2 linked regions of the Leucothrix mucor DSM 2157 genome follow. Each later gene encodes a partner of the first gene's protein in a complex. Links are inferred from orthologs where the notes say so. Each region holds a gene or a part of one and is shown on either strand. Other genes may lie near its edges.

Region 1 (7,189 bases):
AGAATGGAATCATCGCCGCCATTTACCGAGACCGACCAGTTATGTGTTACCAAATCCTGAGTACGAACGACTCGGTTTGTTTCACCGCAATCCGCGCCAAGCAGATCTGTATCGCTGGCGGAAGCGCAAGGAAGAGGATCCCCTAACGCGTCATAAACTGAACTACCAAAGGGCTCGGTACCATCGTTTACGCCGCCATCTAAAGGGCCAAAGACAATTTCTGGCTCTGCGGCTAGTCCTATACTCGCTGATCCAGACAACATTATGCAGACCAAGAGCTTGGTCAGTCGCTTATGCATAGTAACCTCTTGTTTTTATTATTTAGTTGATTGCATGCATAAAAATTAACATGCTAGCGCATACAGTCAAATTACGCTTAATCGCACTACAATAAAGGTTAGCTACTGAATAAAAACTTAATCGAAAAAGTCACTCAACCGGCTAATAAGCCGTGTCATATAGGCTGAATCATCGGATTTATGTCCAGAAATATCTTTAACTGTTTGATGAAGTGCCTGAACGACCTGAGCCATTCGCTCATAGTTTAAGGGCAAGGTTTCGGCATTACTCGCCTCTGGTGCACGCAGTGACAAGAGGTCGGAAATTTGCAGCGCAGGATAGTCATTCAACCAGAAATTAACGTGATCAGAGCCTGAGACCATGGGGAAGTTTTCAGGCGCACTTAAAGACTCCACTAGCAAGTCAGGCACCCTTCTGAAGCTCTGCTTAACTGAACGAGTCACCATGAAGTCTTCAAGACGACTCGTGAGACTGATGAAATTACCAACATCAGGGTACAACATCTTCATGAATGAAAAAGGGTAACGCTGTGAGTGAATCTCATCACGGTAATAGCCAACACTTTGCAGGGCAATCATCAGCTTCACTGGCACGTTACGTTTCTTAAGTGCTTGGGAATGGTGGTAACTTCCCATGTCTAACGTGCCATTAGCGGCAATACCGGCAGAGGCATATGCCATTAACTGAACCCGTACAGGAAGCTCGTCAGCATGCTCTGAAAGCATCCGTGCAGCTTCCAGCATGACAGCCACACCACTAGGGTTCCATTGATCACGTAAAGGACTCGTTGGCGGGAGGTACTGAACTCCTATGACAATACGCTCAGCCGTTTTAGGCCCAAGCATTAAACTGACATTATTATAATAGCCACTCATGGTCGTGAATGGCTGGAGCTGTGGGCTTCCTAATCGGGCAAAGTAATTATAGATGTAATTATCAGGCGTTAATGACTCACCTGACTGCTCGGAGGAGGCAACAATACGACGCAAATTAATGACGTGATTTTGTAGATTCTGCTGATTGGCAACCGGCAGTTTTTCGATTTCATTAACCGGCAGCAGTGGCTGGGTAATGAAAAACCACAACAACAGGCACACGACGGCAATCGCTATTAACCAGTCTGATAACCGGGCAATCATCTTATTGAGCATGGATGCCAAACCTTTCTCGAGTTAGCGCCTGCTAGTTATTATTACTTTGTTGAGGCGATGCTGTTATGCATAAATTTCTGACACAAAAAAACCGGCTAGGTGCCGGCTTTTTCAATTCAACACACTAAATAATTATAGTGCGCGAATGCGAGAATTCAAACGACTCTTATGACGAGCAGCTTTATTCTTGTGAAGCAGGCCTTTGGTAACGCCTGAGTCGATAGCTGGTACTGCTGCTGTGTATGCTGCAGTAGCGGCTTCTTTATCACCAGATTCAATGGCTACAATAACTCGTTTGATCTGAGTACGCATTGTAGTTGTGTAGTGTTTCTTGTGTACACGACGCTCTTCTGAAAGGCGTACGCGTTTTTTTGCAGATTTGATATTAGGCAAAACTATTCTCCCACCCGGGCTCCTAAAATAAGACGCGTAGTATGCCGCTTCTATTGAGCAACGGCAAGATGAAATTTCATCTTTTTTACGAATCTAAATAAAAACACCGACAATATTAAATATTGCCGGTGTTTTTGAATCTTTGGAGGCTATTCCCAACCGAGAATAACCTCCTTAGCTGTCAGAATGACAAGCTACATGATTACATCATGCCGCCCATGCCACCCATTCCGCCCATGCCACCCATATCTGGCATTCCGCCGCCAGCAGATGCTGGAGCAGGCAGGTCAGCAATCATCGCTTCAGTCGTGATGATCAGACCAGCAACCGATGCTGCATTTTGAAGTGCTGCACGCGTAACTTTAGTAGGGTCAAGGATTCCCATTTCGATCATATCGCCGTACTCAGAAGTACGTGCGTTGTAACCGAAGCTAGTGTCACCTGCTTTAACAGCATTCAACACAACAGAAGCTTCGTCACCTGCATTGGTGCAGATTTGACGTAGTGGCTCTTCCATTGAACGACGTAGGATGCTGATACCCATGTCTTGATCGTGATTTTCGCCAGTCAGTGCTTCCAAAGCAAGAATTGCACGAACCAACGCAACTCCACCACCAGGTACCACGCCTTCTTCTACTGCAGCGCGAGTTGCATGCAATGCATCTTCAACGCGTGCTTTCTTCTCTTTCATCTCAACTTCAGTTGCTGCGCCAACTTTGATTACCGCAACACCTCCGGCCAGCTTAGCAACACGCTCTTGCAGCTTTTCAGTATCGTAGTCAGAAGTAGATACTTCAGCTTGTGCACGAATCTGGTCAACACGCGCTTTGATGCTGTCAGCATCGCCAGCACCATCAATGATGGTTGTGTCATCTTTAGTCACAGCAATACGCTTAGCTTGACCAAGATCTTCCAGTGTTACTGCGTCAAGGCTCAGACCAACTTCTTCAGAGATAACCTTACCGCCAGTCAGTACTGCGATATCTTCCAGCATTGCCTTACGACGATCGCCGAAGCCAGGTGCTTTAACTGCAGTGACTTTAACGATACCGCGCATGTTGTTAACAACCAGAGTTGCCAACGCTTCGCCTTCGATATCTTCAGCAATGATCAACAAAGGACGGCTTGCTTTAGCAACCGCTTCCAGTGTTGGCAGCAAATCACGGATGTTAGAGATCTTCTTATCGTGCAGCAGGATGTAAGGCGCTTCTTGCTCGCAAGACATGCTTTGCTGATTGTTGATGAAGTAAGGAGACAGGTAACCACGGTCAAACTGCATACCTTCAACGACACCCAGCTCATCCTGTAAAGAAGTACCTTCTTCAACAGTGATGACGCCTTCTTTACCTACTTTGTCCATTGCTTCTGCAATGATGCCACCGATAGTTTCATCGGAGTTCGCAGAGATTGTACCAACCTGTGCGATTGAAGCAGAATCTGTACAAGGCTTTGACTGTGACTTCAGAGACTCAACCGCAACAGTAACCGCTTTGTCGATACCGCGCTTCAGATCCATTGGGTTCATGCCAGCTGCAACAGCCTTCATGCCTTCGCGAACGATAGCTTGAGCCAATACAGTCGCAGTAGTAGTACCGTCACCAGCGATATCAGAGGTTTGTGAAGAAACTTCCTTCACCATCTGTGCGCCCATGTTCTCGAACTTATCTTCCAGCTCGATTTCTTTAGCAACAGAAACACCGTCTTTAGTCACAGTCGGCGCGCCGAAAGCTTTATCCAAAACAACGTTACGGCCTTTAGGACCCAGTGTAACTTTTACCGCGTTTGCCAAAATATTGACACCATTCACCATACGTGAACGTGCGTCATCACCAAAACAGACTTCTTTTGCACTCATTCTTGCTTACCTCTAAAAAACTTTAATGCTAAATCGTCGCTAACTGAGCAGGCTCAACGAGCAACGGTCCAATAAATTTATTTATGCTTCGATTACAGCCAGGATGTCATCTTCTTTCATCATCAGTAACTCTTCGCCGTCAACTTTGATAGTTGTGCCAGCATACTGACCGAATAACACCTTATCGCCCACTTTTACATCCATAGCGCGCACGTCGCCAGAATCAGTGATTTTGCCGTTACCCGCTGCAATAACTTCGCCACGGTTTGGCTTCTCTGTTGCACTATCAGGGATGATGATACCGCCGGCACTAGTACGTTCTTCTTCCATGCGACGTATCACAACGCGATCATGCAAAGGACGAATATTCATGTTTTCACTCCATCAATTAGGGTTATAGATTTAAGACAAACGAAATGCTTTTAGCACTCCATGCTTGTGACTGCTAATAATAGGGACGCACTTGAGCTTCTTCAAGAGAACCCAACTAAAAAAAATTAAAATTTAATCTCGATCGATGCGTGCATCAGATTTACGACTGTATTCACCTTCATACACATCACCATCCGTCGGACCTGTTTGCTGGCCAGAAGCATTAAAACTTCCACCCATTACTGCAGCCCCACTGATCACGGAGCGCTTTATCATTTGCTCAACAAGGAAGCGACGAGAGAACGGAAGCAGGCACAGAAAGCCCATGGTGTCGGTAACAAAACCAGGCGTCATCAACATCACTCCACCAACCAACAAGATAATGCCTTCCAGCATTTCTTTTGCAGGCATAACACCCGCGGCTAGATTAGATTGAAATCGGGAAAGAGTTGAAAGCCCCTGCTGACGTAGCAAGTAGGCACCAATCACTGCAGTCGCAATGACTAGAAGAATGGTCGGTATGGCACCAATCAGCGAGCCAACCTGTATTAACAGGTAGATTTCAATGATCGGAACAACCAGAAAGAAAAAAGCAAATATCGGAAATGTGCGCACGGCAGTGCCCTAAAATCAGTAATTATGAATCTTTATAATGATTCCATAGTTACTGATTTCAAGGCTCATGGGTAAATTCTATTGCAGAACTGAGCGCTCAACTGGCTTCAGCAAGATAAACTTCTTCAAAAGCAATTGGCTTGCCACAGTGATACCCTTGAGCATAATCTACGCCCATTCGCTTCAATAATTGGCGGGTAATATCATTTTCAACAGACTCGGCAATAATGCTTAACTCCATTACCTGCCCTACTTTGTTGATTGCATCGACCATGGCAGCATCCACACGATTTTTACTCATGCTGCGAATAAAGCTGCCGTCTATTTTAAGGTAACTAACTGGCAAATCACGCAAGTAACTTAATGATGAGATCCCACTACCAAAATCATCTAGCGAGCCAGAAGCACCAATAGCCGCCAGTTCACTTAACAAGGCTTGAGCACGCATAAAGTTAGCCAGTACGATTGATTCTGAAATCTCAAAACACAACATCGATGCTGGAACGCCTCGATCTTCCAGTACCGCAGAAACAAATCCTACAAAGCTATCGTCGTTAACACTCTCGGCCGATAGGTTAATGGTAAACACCTGCTTAAATGCACTGTTTTGTACGAACTTACCTGCGGCAATGCTATTAATTGTCTTATTGACTACCCAGCGATCTAAGCTTGCCATTAAACTCAGGCGCTGTGCTGCAGGCATAAAGCTACCAGGCGCCAATATTTCGCCCTGATGGGATAGCCTAATTAATACTTCATACTGACACTCTAGACTCTCAGCATCCGATTCTATTTGTAGTGGCACAATTGGCTGGACGTATAACAGGAAGTTATCGTGATTGAGCGCACCTTTAAGCACGGCCTCCCAATTCTCCCCACTATCCTGCTTATCATTTTTAGATGACTCATCTTCAGGATCTTTTACGTAAAGTTGATTACGGCCGCTTTTCTTAGCCATGTAACAAGCTTCATCAGCGCTTAGCATTAAACTACCCATATCAGTAATACGGGAACCAAAATCAAATTCCACAGCACCCAAACTCACGCCCACTTGAAAGGTATTCTGGTGCCAAGTGAATCGATAGTTTTGAATATCCTGCAAAATTCGACCCAAAATTATTTTGGCCCGATTAATTCCACAATTTGTCAGCAGTATTGCAAACTCATCACCACCGGTTCTTGCCAGGCGGTCAGTACTTCGTACGCGCTTAGCAAACAGATCCGCGACCTGTTTCAATAATTCATCACCCGCAGCATGACCGCAAACATCATTCACTGTTTTGAAGTGATCTAGGTCCATATAACAAAGCACATTGACGTTTTTATTCTCTTCACCATCAACCAGCGCCTTCTCTAGAAACTCCTGAAAACTCTTTCGGTTATATAGCCCAGTCATTGAATCACGAGATGCCTGATTATAAAGCTCTTCCATCGCGGCACGATCATCAGTCACATCTTGAATAATCAGTGCCACATAATCGATATCGCCTTCTTCATTTTGGATGGGAGCCGTTTTAATCTTTACGTACTTGACCTCTGAGCGCTTACTCATCAGCTTGATGTCATGAAGGTCAAATACGCTATCGCGCTTCGAGAACTGCTCCATAACAATTTGTTTTAAGGTTGCAGCACCCTTCCCTCCTTGCACATTAACAACGTCTTCGATAGAGCAACCTTGCGCATCGGCAAGCTGCCAACCGGTCAGCGACATCGCCATTTCATTCAGATATTCGACTTCAAGCTGTTTATTAATACGAATAACGCCACCGACAGCAGCGCCTAAAACGGCTTCGGTATTCTTAAAGGATAATCGGGAGGCCTCATGGGTGAGCCCCATAATATCCTGACTGCGCATGGAGTCAGATTTGATTTTGTAAAATGCAATGCCGAGAGTGACTGCGATCAACAATAGCGCTGATTGCACCATGGGTAAGTAAACCTGAACTCCGGATATCCTATTTATATCTAACAATTGCCAGCCTGAAAGCAGCACACTAAGTACTACTAGAAGAACCAGCGTCATAACAGGCATGACATTATTTTGCTCAGATTGGACATTTCGGAGTTTCATAACTATGTTTTTCTTATTTTTTTAGTTACTCCAACCCTACCGATTTAAGTGGAATTTTACTACGTTTTTCTCAAGGATTCCGACGAGCTGCCAGCGACAACCCTCTTCTGCAAACAAACTTCAATATCAAACTTATCCTCAAGGTGATTAGACAGAATTAATTCAATTACTATAGCAAATAATAAGAACAGTACAAACTGACAGGGCTATTTAGCCAAAACAATAATAATAGACCCATTTCAAATAAGTCACTTGACTTTAATTAGCATGTATTTATAAATTAAGACTCTATTTACCAACCATTCAAGTATTAAATTAAATATGAGCACTATTGATTACTCTACATTAAGTCACTCACAACTCGTTCAAATGCTGAAAGAGATCCCAGTTGAAATTAAAAAGCGTGAGAAAGTTGCAAAGCGTGATTTAATT
Region 2 (7,250 bases), 2.6 Mb from region 1 along the record:
CAAAAAAAGACTCGCTTTGAATTGCAACAATATCAGGTAGCTGCCCCCTTTTTTGCTTTCTAGTATCTTCCTCACCAGAACACCCCTTAAATGGAGAGCAATCTAGGAGCGATACTTCTAAGCTCGCCCTCTCCACAGAAGCTAATCTGGCGTAAATGCACAAAGTTGATAAAATCCCGAAGCTTTTGATATCAGTCTCAAGATCCCTACTAACTACCGCCGTAGCAGCAAGTTTCAGCAAGACTAAAATGGCTAAACCTAACCCCCCGGCAAGCAATAATGTATTTACAAGTGGATTATCAAAAACACTAGCCTCTAATGTAAAGCCGAGATAAACGACTACTACAAACATGGTAGGGATCAGAACCAAAGCAGGAAGTCCCAAAAAAGGGAAATACAAACGGGGATAACGGATAGCCTGCAAATAAAGAAACAAATCACTAAAAACCAAAGGCTCTCGTAATGCTTTGTACTTGGCATTATTTACAGCAAGCAGCATGGAAACAACTATTAGCGTGAGCACTGCTGAAAACATGGGTCTATGCGTAATTAATAGAAACAAAATCTGTGTAATAAACACTAGATTGACTGTTATGAAAACTCCTCTAATCTGCCGCTTAAGGAGGCTTGCATAGTACGGCTGAAATAGAACTTCAAGAAAGCACGTTATGCTAAGGCATGCTAGGAATGAGAAAAGATATGCCATTAGACTCGCTGAACGCTGTTAGTAACGAAGACGTGCAAGGATGCTATCAGAAAGCCAAGCCGGAAGACAGGAAAGCAGCTTCATACCAATCGTTAGAAGCTTAGGAAATGAAATATACGCCTTTTTGCGATCCAAGCCTTGCTTAATGTAGCGAGCTGCCCGCTCGGCAGACCATAAAAAAGGACGATCACCGGGGAACTGATCACTCATAGCTGTCTTTACAAACCCTGGAGTCACTATTGAAACATGTATTGATTGAGGCTTCAGTAAGCCACGCATCGCTTCAGCATAAGATTTCAATGCTGCTTTGCTAGCGGCATAGGAGGGCGTCAATGGCATTCCTCGGTAGGCTGCCAGAGAGCTCACATATGCTATGTGTCCGCTACCCCTCTTCTGCATTTGACGAATAAAAGGCTGCGCTATGGCAATTGCACTTCGATAATTAACAGCGGTCAGTGCTTCTATTTTATCCCAGTCTTCTATCTGCCCCTTTTCAGTACTACTAGTAACCCCAGCGTTAGAAACCAATAAGTCTACTTGATGAGTCGCAGCTATCTCCTCTGAAAGAGCTAGCACTTCATTTGGAAGCTCGAAATCTACAACATAGTAAACTGCACTTGTATCGAACCGCTGACATTCATTACATAGGGCTTTTAATTTTAACTCGCATCGTCCAACCAAGATCAAAAAATTAGCTGGTTGCGAATATTCTCGCACCAGCGCCTTGCCAATACCGCTAGTTGCACCAGTAATTAAGATAGTATGGAGCGACATCCAGATTTCGCCTAAAAGTTATCAGCCACGACTTGGTTGTCCATAGCAACCTTCGCCTCAGGCTCTGGCTCTGGGATCGGAGGAATTCCCAAACGCCTCAAACTTCCCTTAACGGCCATTTCTACTCCTTTTCTTGTATAGAAATTCCCATTGATTTGAGTTTTGTGAATCACAACATCTCGGAACGCCATAAAAAGCTGACGATTTGGTGTTTTTGCACGCCTCCAGAAGTCATTGAGCCCCCCTTGAAAGGTCAGGCCCGGAATATCGTACAAAGCTTTTCCGAGGGCTATTGTTGGGCATTGATGAAACAAAGCAGACATACCTGTCGTACTATTTATCAGGACAGTACCCGCAGCATGACTCAAGAAGGTTGGTAAGTGACCGGCTTCGATAAATCGAACACGTGAACGAACGCCATTCTCCGAGGCTGTTTTATAGGCAAATTTTTTGTGCTTGGTTATCCCCGTATCTAATGGATGATTTTTTATCACCAAAAAAGCGTCCTTGGAGGCATGCTTGGCAAATGAACGAATAATTTCCTCGGTTGCAGAATTAACTCCATCACCATAAGAAGAATGCACCCTAACTTGAGAGTCGCTATCAAGCTGCAATGGGTAAACGTAATATTTTGCCTTCATATTCAGAAGTTGACGTATCAAACGCGAAGCATAAATCGCATGAAATGGAAGCATGGAGTGACGCTTAACCCAGCCAAAGTACTCCTGTGCCGGGCCATGAAGGCGGTGACGGGTGTATTTCGGATAAAATTTGAAATCACCTAGGCGAGCGACATTATAAACCATGTCCTCGGCCAGCCTTATCCATTGGCTATAACCCGTTTTTTGGCTAACCACACGTCTTGGGACTTTAAGAACGGCTTCCCTGTAATAGTTAGGGGACTTCGGCAAAGGCGAATACGCATTAACGCCACCTCTGTCCATTGTTATCCAGTCAGGTCGCAGATATCCTTCTTCATAAACGTGAATACGAAGGTTGAGCTCTTTGGCTAACTTGATTGCAGGGATATGAACAGGGCGAGTGTCACCAAATAGGACCAAGTCTGTGACATTGCGCTCAGAAAACAACTCTTTGTAAAAAGTGGGCAAATCAACAGTATCACCAACGTAGCTTACAGCATCCCCGCCCTTATGATATAAGGCATCACCGCAACAGAATTTAACACGACAGGTATCGATTTTTGCTCGCCTGATTGCTTTTGCTAAGCGGTCAAAAAATGGTGTCGCAGCTCCTTGTAGAAACAGAAAAGATCGTTTATCCACTTTTTCCCCTTAAGACTCACGCTTGGATGTTGGCACAGAAATACCAGAAGATAGCTTTGAGGTTTGTCGAAATATTGACGAAAAAGTTCATTTTTTGAACCCAGTCATAAGTTGAGATTATAGTACAAAAAGTTTAATTTTGCTGACAATCATGACCGACCAAGATGAGCGGCTATAAAAACCGACCCAAAATAGTGATTTTTTAATTCAAGTTCTATATGATACCCGCTCTATTTTAGAATTGCACTACACATAGCCCCTGAGGAGCGTTGCGACCAACTACTGTTGGCTAGGCTCAGTCGGTTATCCAAACATTACAACGGCGCTCAGTCATAATCTTAAGGAGATTTTTTTATGGCTGGGAACCACTTATTTACTTCTGAGTCTGTATCAGCAGGCCATCCGGACAAAATGGCAGATCAGATCTCTGATGCTGTACTTGATGCCATTCTTACCCAAGATAAAGATGCTCGCGTTGCATGCGAGACCTTAGTTAAAACCGGAATGGTTGTACTGGCTGGAGAAGTCACGACTTCTGCTTACGTGGATATCGAAACGATTGTCCGCGAAGTTGTTACTAACATCGGTTATAACACCTCTGAAGTTGGCTTCGATGGCAACACCTGCGCCGTTATTAATGCTATCGGTCAGCAGTCTCCCGACATCGCCATGGGTGTCGATCGCGAAGATAAAGAATCACAAGGCGCTGGTGACCAGGGTCTGATGTTCGGTTACGCCAGTAACGAAACCGAAGTCTTGATGCCTGCCCCCCTGACTTATGCCCACCTTCTAGTAAAGCGCCAGGCTGAGCTGATGAAGTCTGGTGTACTGCCTTGGCTGCGTCCTGACGCTAAAAGCCAAGTAACCTTCCGTTATGAGGGTGATAAGCCTGTTGCTATTGATGCTGTAGTATTATCAACCCAGCACAATCCGGGCATCAGCTTGTCGGATCTTCGTGAAGCAGTGATGGAAGAAATCATCAAGCCGGTACTACCAGCTGAATGGTTAACCCAAAAAACCAGTTACCACATCAACCCAACTGGCCAATTCATTATTGGTGGACCTGTTGGTGACTGTGGTCTGACTGGACGTAAAATCATTGTTGATACATACGGTGGAATGGCACGTCACGGTGGCGGAGCATTCTCCGGAAAAGATCCTTCAAAAGTTGACCGTTCAGCTGCATATGCTGGCCGTTACGTTGCCAAAAACATCGTGGCAGCAGGCTTAGCGGAGCGCTGCGAGATTCAAGTGTCTTACGCCATTGGTGTTGCAGAGCCAACGTCTATCTCTATTGAGACATTTGGCACGGGCAAGATTGCTGATGAGAAGATCGAAATGCTGGTACGTGAGCACTTCGATCTACGCCCTTACGGTATTGTGACTATGCTTGACCTGATTCAGCCTATCTACCGCCAAACAGCCACTTATGGTCACTTTGGTCGTTCGGATATCGATCTGCCTTGGGAAAAGACAGACCGCGCTGAAGCATTAAAAGCAGCACTTTAAATTTAGCTTTATCAATCGCCCTCAAGTAGCGTTGCACCCCTATTCGGGCCAGGCTTGAAGGTGATTGTTCATAAATCCAACCACGCTATTTTACGATTGGACAATGTATTATGAATGCACAAGTAGAACAGAATTTTACCGATTATTTAGTGGCCGACATGAGTCAGGCTTCTTTTGGTCGTAAAGAAATCAATATCGCTGAAACTGAAATGCCAGGCTTGGTATCACTGCGTACTAAGTATGCTGACCAGCCACTTAAAGGCGCTCGCATTGCAGGCTCTCTGCACATGACGATTCAGACAGCCGTTTTGATCGAAACTCTGGTTGCGCTAGGCGCTGAAGTTCGCTGGGCTTCATGCAATATCTTCTCTACACAGGATCACGCAGCGGCGGCTATCGCTGCAGCTGGCATTCCTGTATTCGCTTTCAAAGGCGAGTCATTAGAAGAGTACTGGGACTACTGTCACCGTATCTTCGATTGGCATGATGGTGGCACACCAAACATGATCCTTGATGATGGTGGTGATGCAACAGGCCTGATCGAGCTAGGTACTAAAGCAGAGAAAGATCTTTCTGTTCTGGATAACCCAGGCAGCGAAGAAGAGATCATTATGTACGCTTCAATTCGTGAGAAATTGAAGACTGATCCAACGTGGTACTCACGTATTCGTGTAAATATCAAAGGTGTTACCGAAGAGACAACGACTGGTGTACATCGTCTATACAAGATGGCTGAAGCAGGCGAACTGACTTTCCCAGCAATCAACGTAAATGACTCTGTAACCAAGTCTAAGTTCGATAACCTGTACGGCTGCCGCGAGTCACTGGTTGACTCTATCAAGCGTGCAACTGATGTAATGATTGCAGGTAAGATCGCAGTTGTTGCTGGTTACGGTGACGTAGGTAAAGGTTCTGCTCAGTCTCTACGTGGTTTAGGCGCAACTGTATGGGTAACTGAAGTTGACCCAATCTGTGCACTACAAGCAGCGATGGAAGGCTACCGCGTTGTAACAATGGATGACGTTGCTTCTCAAGCTGACATCTTTGTTTCTGCGACGGGTAACTACCACATCATCACTCATGATCATATGGCTCAGATGAAGGATCAGGCGATCGTTTGTAACATCGGTCACTTCGATAACGAAATCGACGTTGCTGGTCTGGAAAAGTACGAGTGGGAAAACATCAAGCCACAGGTTGATCACATTATCTTCCCTGACGGCAAGCGTATTATCCTGCTGGCACAAGGCCGTTTGGTTAACTTGGGTTGCGGTACAGGTCATCCTAGCTTTGTAATGTCTAACTCATTCACGAACCAAACTCTGGCTCAGATTGAGTTGTTTGCGCACGCTGAAAACTACGAGAACAAAGTTTACATGCTACCAAAGCACCTGGACGAAGAAGTTGCTCGTCTTCACCTTGAGCGTGTTGGTGCTAAGCTGACAACTCTGACTCAGTATCAAGCTGACTACATTAGTGTGCCAGTTGAAGGCCCATTCAAAGTAGATCACTACCGCTACTAAGCACAACTTAGCAACACTGTTGTGATAATGACCCTGTCCTGATCATTTCGGGGCAGGGTCTTTTTAACCCTTCTGTGAGCGCCCTGCTCTTCATTATTACTCTTTCGCCCACAGATGCATGAATGAGTAGCAAATCATGACTAAACACGTCAGTTTTGAGTTTTTCCCCGCTAAGACCGATCAAGGTAAAGCCAATATTCTCTCCGCCAGTGAAGCCCTAGCCACACTGAAGCCGGAATTTTTCTCCGTCACTTTTGGCGCCGGCGGCTCTGATCAACAAACCACGTTTGATACCGTACTAGGTGTTCAACAAGCCTCTGGTATTCCAACTGCTTCCCACCTAACCTGCGTTGGTTCCAGTCGTGAACGTATTGGAACGATTCTGGATAACTATAAAGCGAATAATATTACTCGCTTAGTTGCTCTACGTGGTGACTTGCCGATGGGTATGGAAGACCCAGGCGAATTCCATTATGCCAATGAACTGGTAGAGTTCATCCGTGAGCACAGTGGTGACTATTTTCACATTGAAGTAGCGGCTTATCCTGAAAAGCATCCGCAGTCGATTGACCACAAGCAAGATCTTGATAACTTTGTTAAAAAAGTTAAAGCCGGTGCTGATAGCGCCATTACTCAGTATTTTTATAATCCAGATGGCTATAGCTACTTTGTGGATGAATGTGCGAAGGCTGGCGTGGATATTCCCATTATCCCAGGCATTATGCCAATCGGTAACTTTGAAAGCTTGTCGCGCTTCTCAGATGCCTGTGGCGCTGAGATTCCGCGCTGGTTACGAATACGCTTAGAAACTTATGAGAATGATCCTGAATCACTGCGAGCATTTGCGGATGACTACATCACACAGATGTGTATGACACTGATGGAACGTGGCGCGCCGGGATTACATTTCTACAGCATGAATAAAGTCGAGCCGAATATGCAGATATGCAAAGCGGTGATGGGAAGCTTCCCTCAAGACTTCACCTGACTCGATAAACTTGTCACCGTGAGTGACGATTTTAGTAGAAGCCCTTATCTTCTGAAATATCAGGATCTAAGGGCTTTTTCATATCTGCATTAAGGCAGCTGTGAAGCCGTAGCCTTTTTATTTTCCAGAGTAATTTGCACTCTCTCCCACAAGCCTTTCAGCACATTATTCATCCAACGGCCCAGTGGTTGCTCAATCAACTTATGAATCAACCAAGCCGCCAGCATCATCACCAATACAAGCCCGACTAGCAGCACATAGCGGTTAACAACATCCCCAAACTGATGGTAAATAATAAAACCAATATTTTGATGAATTAAGTACAAGGGATAGGTCAGCACGCCCAGCTTCACCAACTTCTCAGAACTTAAATGCTGCGTTTTACCAAATGCGATCAGTAAAAATACAATATAAAAACCGGCAATCATGATACTGGTTACATAGGGCGAAAAGTCACTGTGATACAT

The links.
Region 2: the proteins of groL (region 1) and metK are in contact, whole or in part, in a cryo-EM structure (PDB 8P4O), measured with the Escherichia coli proteins. The link is inferred for Leucothrix mucor DSM 2157 from one-to-one orthologs.

Annotation. Positions count from the first base shown.
Region 1 is NZ_ATTE01000001.1:2,977,146-2,984,334, forward strand. What follows is about bases 1,374-4,295. They hold groL (chaperonin GroEL), read right to left. Parts: upstream 3,700-4,295; coding sequence 2,047-3,699; downstream 1,374-2,046. Other genes in these bases: LEUMU_RS28100 (zinc-binding metallopeptidase family protein), read right to left, coding at 1,374-1,451; rpsT (30S ribosomal protein S20), read right to left, coding at 1,584-1,844; LEUMU_RS0113465 (co-chaperone GroES), read right to left, coding at 3,781-4,071; LEUMU_RS0113470 (FxsA family protein), read right to left, coding at 4,204-4,295. In the rest of the region: LEUMU_RS0113445 (SdrD B-like domain-containing protein), read right to left, coding at 1-299; more of LEUMU_RS28100, read right to left, coding at 417-1,373; more of LEUMU_RS0113470, read right to left, coding at 4,296-4,686; LEUMU_RS26060 (sensor domain-containing protein), read right to left, coding at 4,784-6,757; LEUMU_RS0113480 (H-NS histone family protein), read left to right, coding at 7,079-7,189.
Region 2 is NZ_ATTE01000001.1:385,320-392,569, reverse strand. Bases 2,212-5,194 are described here. They hold metK (methionine adenosyltransferase), read left to right. Parts: upstream 2,212-3,117; coding sequence 3,118-4,272; downstream 4,273-5,194. Other genes in these bases: ahcY (adenosylhomocysteinase), read left to right, coding at 4,383-5,194; LEUMU_RS24155 (capsule biosynthesis protein), read right to left, coding at 2,212-2,763. In the rest of the region: LEUMU_RS24160 (LTA synthase family protein), read right to left, coding at 1-535; LEUMU_RS0101805 (SDR family NAD(P)-dependent oxidoreductase), read right to left, coding at 725-1,480; more of LEUMU_RS24155, read right to left, coding at 1,492-2,211; more of ahcY, read left to right, coding at 5,195-5,795; metF (methylenetetrahydrofolate reductase [NAD(P)H]), read left to right, coding at 5,932-6,783; LEUMU_RS24145 (acyltransferase family protein), read right to left, coding at 6,873-7,250. UniProt on the Escherichia coli protein: Catalyzes the formation of S-adenosylmethionine (AdoMet) from methionine and ATP.